DNA from 2 places in the Clostridium gasigenes genome. Region 1 is predicted to be linked to the other one. Evidence: riboswitches for the same ligand, from Rfam matches in the RefSeq annotation. Region 1 holds a riboswitch; the other holds the start of a gene.
What was found. Region 1 has a riboswitch for lysine ahead of J1C67_RS11005 (alanine dehydrogenase). Riboswitches for the same ligand answer to the same signal wherever they lie in the genome.
Positions count from the first base shown of each region.

Region 2: another riboswitch for lysine. It lies ahead of lysA (diaminopimelate decarboxylase); the one in region 1 lies ahead of J1C67_RS11005 (alanine dehydrogenase).

Region 1 is NZ_CP071376.1:2,358,468-2,362,994, reverse strand. It holds gene J1C67_RS11015 (SPFH domain-containing protein) at 1-1,082, shown strand, start outside; gene J1C67_RS11010 (fatty acid desaturase CarF family protein) at 1,130-1,873, opposite strand; gene J1C67_RS11005 (alanine dehydrogenase) at 1,932-3,074, opposite strand; lysine riboswitch at 3,380-3,551, opposite strand; gene J1C67_RS11000 (GreA/GreB family elongation factor) at 3,767-4,231, shown strand; gene J1C67_RS10995 (VanZ family protein) at 4,298-4,527, opposite strand, start outside.
Region 2 is NZ_CP071376.1:1,813,661-1,818,187, forward strand. It holds gene asnB (asparagine synthase (glutamine-hydrolyzing)) at 1-1,783, shown strand, start outside; gene J1C67_RS08680 (hypothetical protein) at 1,993-2,406, shown strand; lysine riboswitch at 2,506-2,672, shown strand; gene lysA (diaminopimelate decarboxylase) at 2,909-4,201, shown strand; gene J1C67_RS08690 (DUF3006 domain-containing protein) at 4,473-4,527, shown strand, end outside.

The DNA of each region.
Region 1 (4,527 bases):
TAGATGATAACTTGAAAGAAATAAGCCTTATAACTAAGGATGCCTTTGAACCAAATCTACCGCTTACAGTGGTATTTAATATTGATTATAGGAAAGCTTCTTCAGTTATCCAAAGATTTGGTGATATTAAAATGCTTATTGAACAATCACTTGATCCTATGATATCTGGTTACTTCAAAAACATTGGTCAAACCAAGACACTTATTGAATTAGTTCAAGATAGAAGTACTATTCAAGACCAAGCCTCAGCGGAAATGAAAGAGAAATTCAAGTTGTATGACTTAGAATTACAAGAAGTATTGATCGGCACACCTGCCGCATCTGCAACAGATAAGAGAATTGAACTTATACTAGCACAATTAAGAGACAGACAAGTTGCTATGGAAGAAATAAAAACTAATGAAGCTAAACAAAAATCAGCTGAAAAACAAAGAGAACTTAATGAGGCAATTGCAAAAAGTTCTGCTCAAACAGCTCTTACACAATCAAGTATCGACATAGAAGTTGCAGATAATAAAGGTAAATCAGAATTAAGACTTGCAGAGCAGCTTGCACTAAAAACACAAAAGCTCGCTGAAGCTGATAAATATAAGAGAACTCAAGAAGCTGATGCTTCAAGGTATACAAAAGAAGCTGAAGCTGCTGCTAATGCAAAAGCTACTGAACTAAATGCAGAAGCTAATGCCAAACAAGTGCAACTACAAGCTAGTGCAGAAGCCTTTAAACTTGAAACAGTTGGTAAAGCACAAGCATTAAATATTAAATCCGTTGCAGATGCTACTGCAGAACAAGAAACAAAGGTTGGTATTGCAAAAGGTACTGCGGCTAAAGCTTTGGTTGAAGCCTATGGCGGACCAGAATTACAAGTACAACAAAGTGTTATGATAGCCTTTGCAGATGCACTAAAAATAAGTAAATCTCCACTAGTTCCACAAACAATAATTATGGGTGGCACTGATGGAAAAACACCTAATGCAATGGAAGGCATAATGAGCATGGTTTTAGCTAATATGGCTAGTGCTAATGCTTCAGTAGTAACTAAAACAGAAGATACTATAGCTACTAAACAAATAGAAGTTTAAAACAAATAGGGTTCATCATTATTTATTTAATGATGAACCCTTAATTACTAGGCTTGTCCCCTGTTTTTTGTGCCCTTCCCTTTATAATATGCATAATGTTTATCTGTTGTATTTTTATATCCACAATAAAACCTCTTAGCAATTATATTAATTAAGGGATCAGACATACCATTTAAAAATGCATAATTAACATTATCTTCAATATGATGTCTTCCATGATGATGTTTATCAAGTAATAAATGACTTCTCCCCAAAAAAATTACTAATCTTGTATTTGATCCATGGCAAAGATAGTGAGCAACCTCAGCTACCGATGATAATATACTAAAATATAATATGATATATAAAATTATCCTATTAATATTAAATATACTCATTACTATTGAAACAATTATTAAAAACCCCGAAAGCCAAATCTTTGAACCTGATTCATTGAAATAGACCAATAAAAGATTGTTTTTTTTGTAGAGAGGTGTTTTATGATGCAAATGAAAACTTGCTATTAGTGGGCCTGCTACGGATTTGTAATTTTCATTATTATCCATATACATATGTACTAATCCATTTATAAAGTCAGTAAGAAAATACGCTACAACAAATGAAAATATTTGCCACCAAATACCTATATTAATAGGTATAACCACATATGCTATAATAATTTGAAGTGAAATATTTACCGTAGAAATAAATTTTCCAAACAACTTATAAATTCTTTTATCCTCATAAAGCTCCATAGCCGCTATAAATTGTTTTTGTTTTAATTCAGTATTATTCGTCATTTTTAAATCCATTCCTTTGCCTTTATATTATAAACACCTTTTAACTCGCTTTAAAATTGAATAATGTGTATTATATTGTAGTTGCAATTGGCGCTAAATCTATATTATCCAAATCTAATTCTAGAATTTCTTCTGGTGTGCTCCATTTTCTATTTTGAATTATGCTTGTTTCTTTATGAGTAAGTATTCCATTATATGCAGTTAAGCTTCTTCTCAAAAATCCATCTTTTCTACAAGCTTCTCTTACTCCTTTATTTGCAATAGCTCTTATATGAGGTAGTACACTTGCAGCATATGCTATTGATGTAGTATGCGCCGCAGCTCCTGGTATATTATCTACTCCATAGTGAATTATTCCATCTACTTCATAAACAGGATCTTCATGAGTTGTAGGTCTATATGTTTCAATTGCCCCACCTACATCTGCACTTATATCAACTATTACTGAACCTCTTTTCATTAATGAAAGCATTTCTCTAGTTATTAAATTATCTTCTCTATGCTTTGGCCACTTAACACAATTTACTACTAAATCTGTTGTAGGTAAAAGTGCTTTTATATTTGATTGATTAGAAAACATTGTTCTCACATTAGCTGGATATATTTCATGACAACTTCTCATAGTTGCTATACTTCTAGCCATAACTGTTACCTGTGCTCCAAGTGATGACAATATTTGTATAGCTCCTTTTCCAACTATTCCAGCTCCAAGAACTATAACATTTGCGCCTGGTGCCCCTGCTATTCCACTAATTAATTGACCTTTTCCACCATTACTATTTAATAAGTACTGCACGCCCATTAATGCACCTAATTTCCCAGCTACTTCGCAGTTAGGTGACCCATATCTATGTGTATCTTCTGCAGTAAACGCTATAACTTTATTTCTTAATAATGCATCTACCTCTTCTCTATTTGAAGCTGGATGTATACATGCAAACAGTATTTGTCCACTTCTTAATAAATGGTATTCTTCTTCGAAAAATTCTTTAACCTTTAATACCATATCACATTTACCATATATATCTTCTCTATTATCTATAATTTTAGCACCTATTCTTGCATATTCCTCATCATTAAAGCCAGCTATATACCCTGCATTTTTCTGAACTAACACCTCATGTCCATCATTTATTAATTCTTCTGCCTCTACCGGTGTTACTATTACTCTTGATTCTCCACACTTAATTTCTTTTAATACGCCTATTATCATCTTATATGTCCCCCTTAATTTTTATATAGTTTCTTTGCTTAGATATTTTTTAAAAACAACAAATTAATGTTTTAGTCTATTTTTTAAATACCTAATGCTTTTAATAAAAATTTTTAGACATGTCTTTATAAATTATTTGTCATCGTAAGATAATTAACAGACTCAAAATCAAGAATACTAGTCTATTATTTATTTGCAGATTACTTATGTAAATCCTTTATACTTTTACTCAAAAAAAGCCTTAAGTACCGTGACTTAAAGCTTGAAGTATAAATACTTCAATATATATCAAATATACAAATTTATTAAACAATAGCGCGCCACAATTAATTGTGACAATTATATAGTTTTTATCCATATAATCAGAAAATAGCCTTAAAGCATGGACTATAAACTTCGTCGATAATTCCTTTTCTAGTAAATCTTAGCTGCTTAGCTCTTTACTAGTACTTTTAACACCAATCATCTATCTTATCTAAATCTTCTAGTTCATTATATGTTGTATTTCATAATATAGCAAACATAAGTTTTCCTATATTTGAATCAAGTAAAAAGCTATCAATTCCCTTCTTAATTTCCTTCTTAATTCTCTTTATCAATATCGTAGAATAAATATAACTAAATACCTTTCATTTTTTTCTATATATTATATAATATATAGGGAAATATATTTTAGGGGAGGCTAAATTTTTATGAATAATGAATTAACAGAAGAAAATATAAAAAAATTAAGAGAAGAATTGGAATATAGATTAACAGTAAAAAGGGCTGAAATATCAAAGGAAAAATTAGTAGCTGCTGCACATGGCGATAGATCAGAAAACGCAGAATATAAAGAAGCTTGCGCAAACTATAGAGAAAATGATAATAGAATTCAATATTTAATGACTATGATTTCAACAGCAACTCTAATAGATGATACGCATTTAAATAAATTAACATTAGGAATTAATAGTAAAGCTAAAATTAAATTTATAGAGGATGACTACGAAACTATTGTTACACTAGTAACTACTATGGATTTAGACCCTCAAAATATGTGTATAAGTATAGAGTCTGATTTAGGAAAAGCATTATCCGGCAAAAAAGTTAGAGCTAAGGTTGAAGTTGATGCTCCCGGAGAAAAATATAATATAGAAATATTAGAAATTTTATAAGAATATATTACTTTTAAATAATAATCCACGATAGAATTCTATCGTGGATTTCATTTAATTTTAATTTTATTCTATCCTTATAATTACTATCTTATCAGCTATTAGTGCTCCATCAAAACTTTCTCCCCAAACATCTAACCTGTCTCCATTTTTCATATCATCTATAGAAGTTGATTTTATAGACCTTACTTCTCCTGCTGAAGTTATAACTTTAATAATATAATTTGTATCATCCTGTACTTTTATTTTCACCTTAATATCTGATGAAACGGAAATAGTAGACTCCCCACTTTCGA
Region 2 (4,527 bases), 540 kb from region 1:
TATATTGAAAAATATGACTAATACATTAGCTTATAGAGGACCAAATGCAGAAGGGTATTTTGTGTCTAACAATGTTATGCTTGGACATAGGAGACTTGTAGTTGTTGACCCTGAAGGTGGAAAACAACCAATGAAAAAAACTGTAAATAATAAAGAATATATTATTGTATATAATGGGGAGCTATATAACACAGAAGATTTGCGCAAGGAGTTATTAGAAGATGGATTTAGGTTTGAATCATATTCAGATACAGAAGTTTTGTTAACATCATATATTAAATGGGGTTATGATTGTGTATCTAAACTTAATGGTATATTTGCTTTTGCAATATATGATAAAAAAGATAATAGGGTTTTCTTAGCTAGAGATGCAATGGGAGTTAAACCTTTATTTTATACAATTAAGAATGGCAACTTCATATTTGGATCAGAAATTAAAAGTTTATTAGCGCACCCAAAAGTAGATGCAGAAATTGATAAAGATGGATTAACAGAATTATTTGCTTTAGGACCAGCTGTATCTCCAGGAAGTGGACTTTATAAAAATATAAAAGAAGTTCCTCCAGCTCATTATGTAGTTATAACTAAAGAAAATATACTGGAAAAAGAGTATTGGAAACTGATTGCTAAAGATTTTACTGAAAGTGAAGATGATGCAGTAGAACATGTTAGAGAGTTATTAACGGATGCTATTAAAAGACAACTAGTAGGTGACGTGCCATTATGTACATTCTTATCGGGTGGGTTAGATTCATCAGCTATTTCTGCAATTGCAGCAGAGGAATATAAAAAGAAAAATAAACAGTTAACAACTTATTGTATTGATTATGAAGATAATGATAAATATTTTGAAAGCTCATTGTATGAACCAACATCGGATAAATATTGGGCTAGAAAAATGTCTAGATTTCTAAATACAGATCATAGAAATGTTGTTTTAAAGCAAAAAGATTTAGTAGATTATTTAAAAGAAGCAACAATAGGTAGAGATATGCCGGGTATGGCTGATGTAGATTCATCATTATACTTATTTTGTAAAGAGGTTAAGAAAGATTTTGTTGTGGCGCTATCTGGAGAATGTGCAGATGAATTATTTGGAGGATACCCATGGTTTACTAATAAAGAATTAATAAATGCTAAGACATTTCCTTGGTCAAGATTTATAAATAATAGAAAAGATATTTTAAATCCATCACTTAAAGGTTTGAAAATAGAAGACTTTGCAAACGAAAAATATAATCAAACATTAAAATCAGTGCCTCATTTAGATGGCGAAAGCAAAACTGAATATAGAATGAGAGAATTATTTGCATTAAATTTAAAATGGTTTATGGTTAATCTTTTAAATAGAAAAGATAGAATGAGTATGGCAAATAGCCTAGAGGTTAGAGTTCCTTTTGCAGATATTAGATTGGTAGAATATGCTTTTAATATTCCTACAGATATAAAATTGTTAAATGGTAGGGAGAAGGGGCTATTAAGAAAGTCATTAGAAGGACTTTTACCAGAGGAAATAATTTATAGAAAGAAAAGCCCATTCCCAAAAACTCATAACCCAATATATACAGATATGGTATGTGGAGTAATGAATGGTATTTTGAAAGATTCAAATTCACCTATTTTAAGTATTATAGATGAAAAGAAAGTTAAAGAAATAGTAGATTCAAGGGGGAAAGCATATAAAACACCTTGGTTTGGACAATTAATGACTGGGCCACAATTAATAGCATATTTAATTCAAATTAACACCTGGTTAGAAGAATATAAAGTTAAGCTGGTTTAAAAACAAGGCATCTTCAAAAAAATTAAAGCCTAACTAAAATAAATTTAGTTAGGCTTTAATCCTATTATTAATTAAGTTATCTTAAAAAACTATAAATAATGCAATTTAAAAAAATGATTAAAGAAGTGGTTACCTATCCTAATAACTATACATATTATATAAAATGAAAATAAATTTTTAAAAACACAAAAGAAGAGGGTGGTTAATAGGTGAAATGGATTAAGCATAGATTAGAATATTCTCTGAAAAAATGGCAATCTATCTATATAACCTATAAAATATTATTCATTATAGCTATGTTAAGTTTTGGTTTAATAATATTTTCTGTATTTAATCCAGATTTAAAAAATGTTGATAATTTAGTTGCAATTAGAACCATATTTTCTTCTATAATAGGTTTCTTATTAGAAAATTGTAGTCAAAATAAGACGAATTGTAACGAAAAAGTTATGTTTTTTAGAAATTTAGTGGTTGGGATAATATCAATTACTATAACTATAGTAATAATGGTAGGTTATATCTATATAGTTGATATAGATAATGCATCAATGTTATTATTAAAAAACATTTTATTTTCTTGTATAGGCTTTTTAATTAGTGCAAGTAAAAATTGTGGAAAGTAAAACAATAAATGGATGCTGTTTCTAAGATAAAGATTGATTTTTCTGAAAATTATGGTATCATAAATTGTAAAGTATCATATAATAAGATTAAAAGATAATTACCAAGGTAGAGGTGCCATATTTAAAGAGTACTTATTAAGAGCTAGCAAGCTAAGACTAATAAGGAAAGGTAAAATGGCCGAAGAAATAAGTGTTGCAAAAACTTGTTTTTGGGTGTACATATAATATGTGTATGACTGTCACGTAAGTGAAGCGCTAGCGAGGTTTGCTAGGTTTAAATATTTTAATTCAAAGATAAATTCTATTTTATTAATTTTTAGAAAAATAGAACAAATTAAAATTTTAAGCAAAATGCATATAAGCCTTAAATAGTATCTACCACCATGGAATTATTCCATGGTGTTTTATTTTACAAAAAAATAAAGAATAAAAAATAAGGACTTAAGGCATCTTAAAAAATAACGACTTAAGATGATTAAAGTAAAAATTAGGAGGAAAAATCATGAAATTATTTGGGGCAATGGAATGTAAAGAAAATGATTTATACATAGGAGGTGTTAAAGCAGAGAGTTTAGCTAAGGAATTTGGAACACCTCTTTATGTTATGGATGAGCAATTGTTAATAGATACATGCAAAGGATACTACAGAAACTTTAAATGTGAAGAAGGAAATAGAGTAGCATTTGCAGGGAAAGCATTCCTTACAGTAGAAATGTGTAAGCTAATAAATAAAGAAGGGCTATATTTAGATATTGTTTCAGGTGGAGAATTATATACGGCTTATAAAGCTGGATTTCCACTAGAAAAGACTTATTTCCATGGTAACAACAAAACTTTGTCAGAAATGACTTTAGGAGTAGAACTTGGGGTTGGAAGATTTATTGTTGATAATTTATATGAAATGGAAGAGTTAAATAAAATAGCAAAATTAAATAATAAAATTCAAAAAATATATTTAAGATTAACACCGGGAATAGAAGCTCATACTCATGATTACATTAAAACAGGTCAAATAGATTCTAAATTTGGATTTGCGCCAGTTGGAGATACAATAATGAATGCGGTAAAGCATGCTTTATCTTTAGAAAATATAGAACTTGCAGGAGTTCACTGTCATATAGGGTCACAAATATTTGATTTAGAACCATTTGCAGATGCAGCAGAAGTAATGCTTGGATTTATAGATAATATAAGGAAAGAAACAGGTCATTTAATAACAGAATTAGATTTAGGTGGCGGGTTTGCAATTCATTATACTGATGAAGATGAGCCAAGAAGCACTGAAGAATATTGCCAAGTGATTATAAATAAAGTTAATGAAGTATGTGAAAAATTATCACTTGAAAAACCAATATTAACAATAGAGCCAGGTAGATCAATAGTTGGAAATGCAGGTATGACATTATATACAATTGGAGCTATTAAAGAAATAGAAGGTGTTAGAACTTATGTTGCAGTAGATGGTGGAATGACAGATAATATTAGACCAGCACTTTATAGTGCAAAATATGAAGCTTGTATTGCAAATAAAATGAATATGACATTAGATAAGAAGGTAACTATAGCAGGAAAATGTTGTGAATCAGGAGATATATTAATAAAAGATATAGAACTTCCAAAGGCTCAAGGTGGAGATATATTAGCAATAATGACAACAGGGGCATATGGATTCTCAATGTCAAATAATTACAATAAAAACTTAAGACCAGCAGTGGTATTTGTTAAGGGAAATAGAGCAAGAGTAATATGTAAAAGACAAACTTATGAAGAGTTAATAGAGAATGAGCTAGTTTAAGGCATTTCCCAAAAAAGACTAATTTAAATAGTATATTATTTTCTATCAGCTACCTATATAGAAATGAAAACCTCTTCTCATGTTAATATACTTTGAAAAGTAAAATTAGCATGAGATTTTTTTATTCAATAAATTTTTTTAATATTAGCTAATACTAGTATTAAAAATTTAAAAAAATGTGATATACTATAGTATAAAGAAATAAACGGGATATATATAAATTTAAAGATATATAAAAGCGAGGTGGAAGCAACAAAAGTTGCTATTATTTATGTGTGAATATTTTATTGTAGATAGAATACATGAGGAAAACATAACTATAGAAT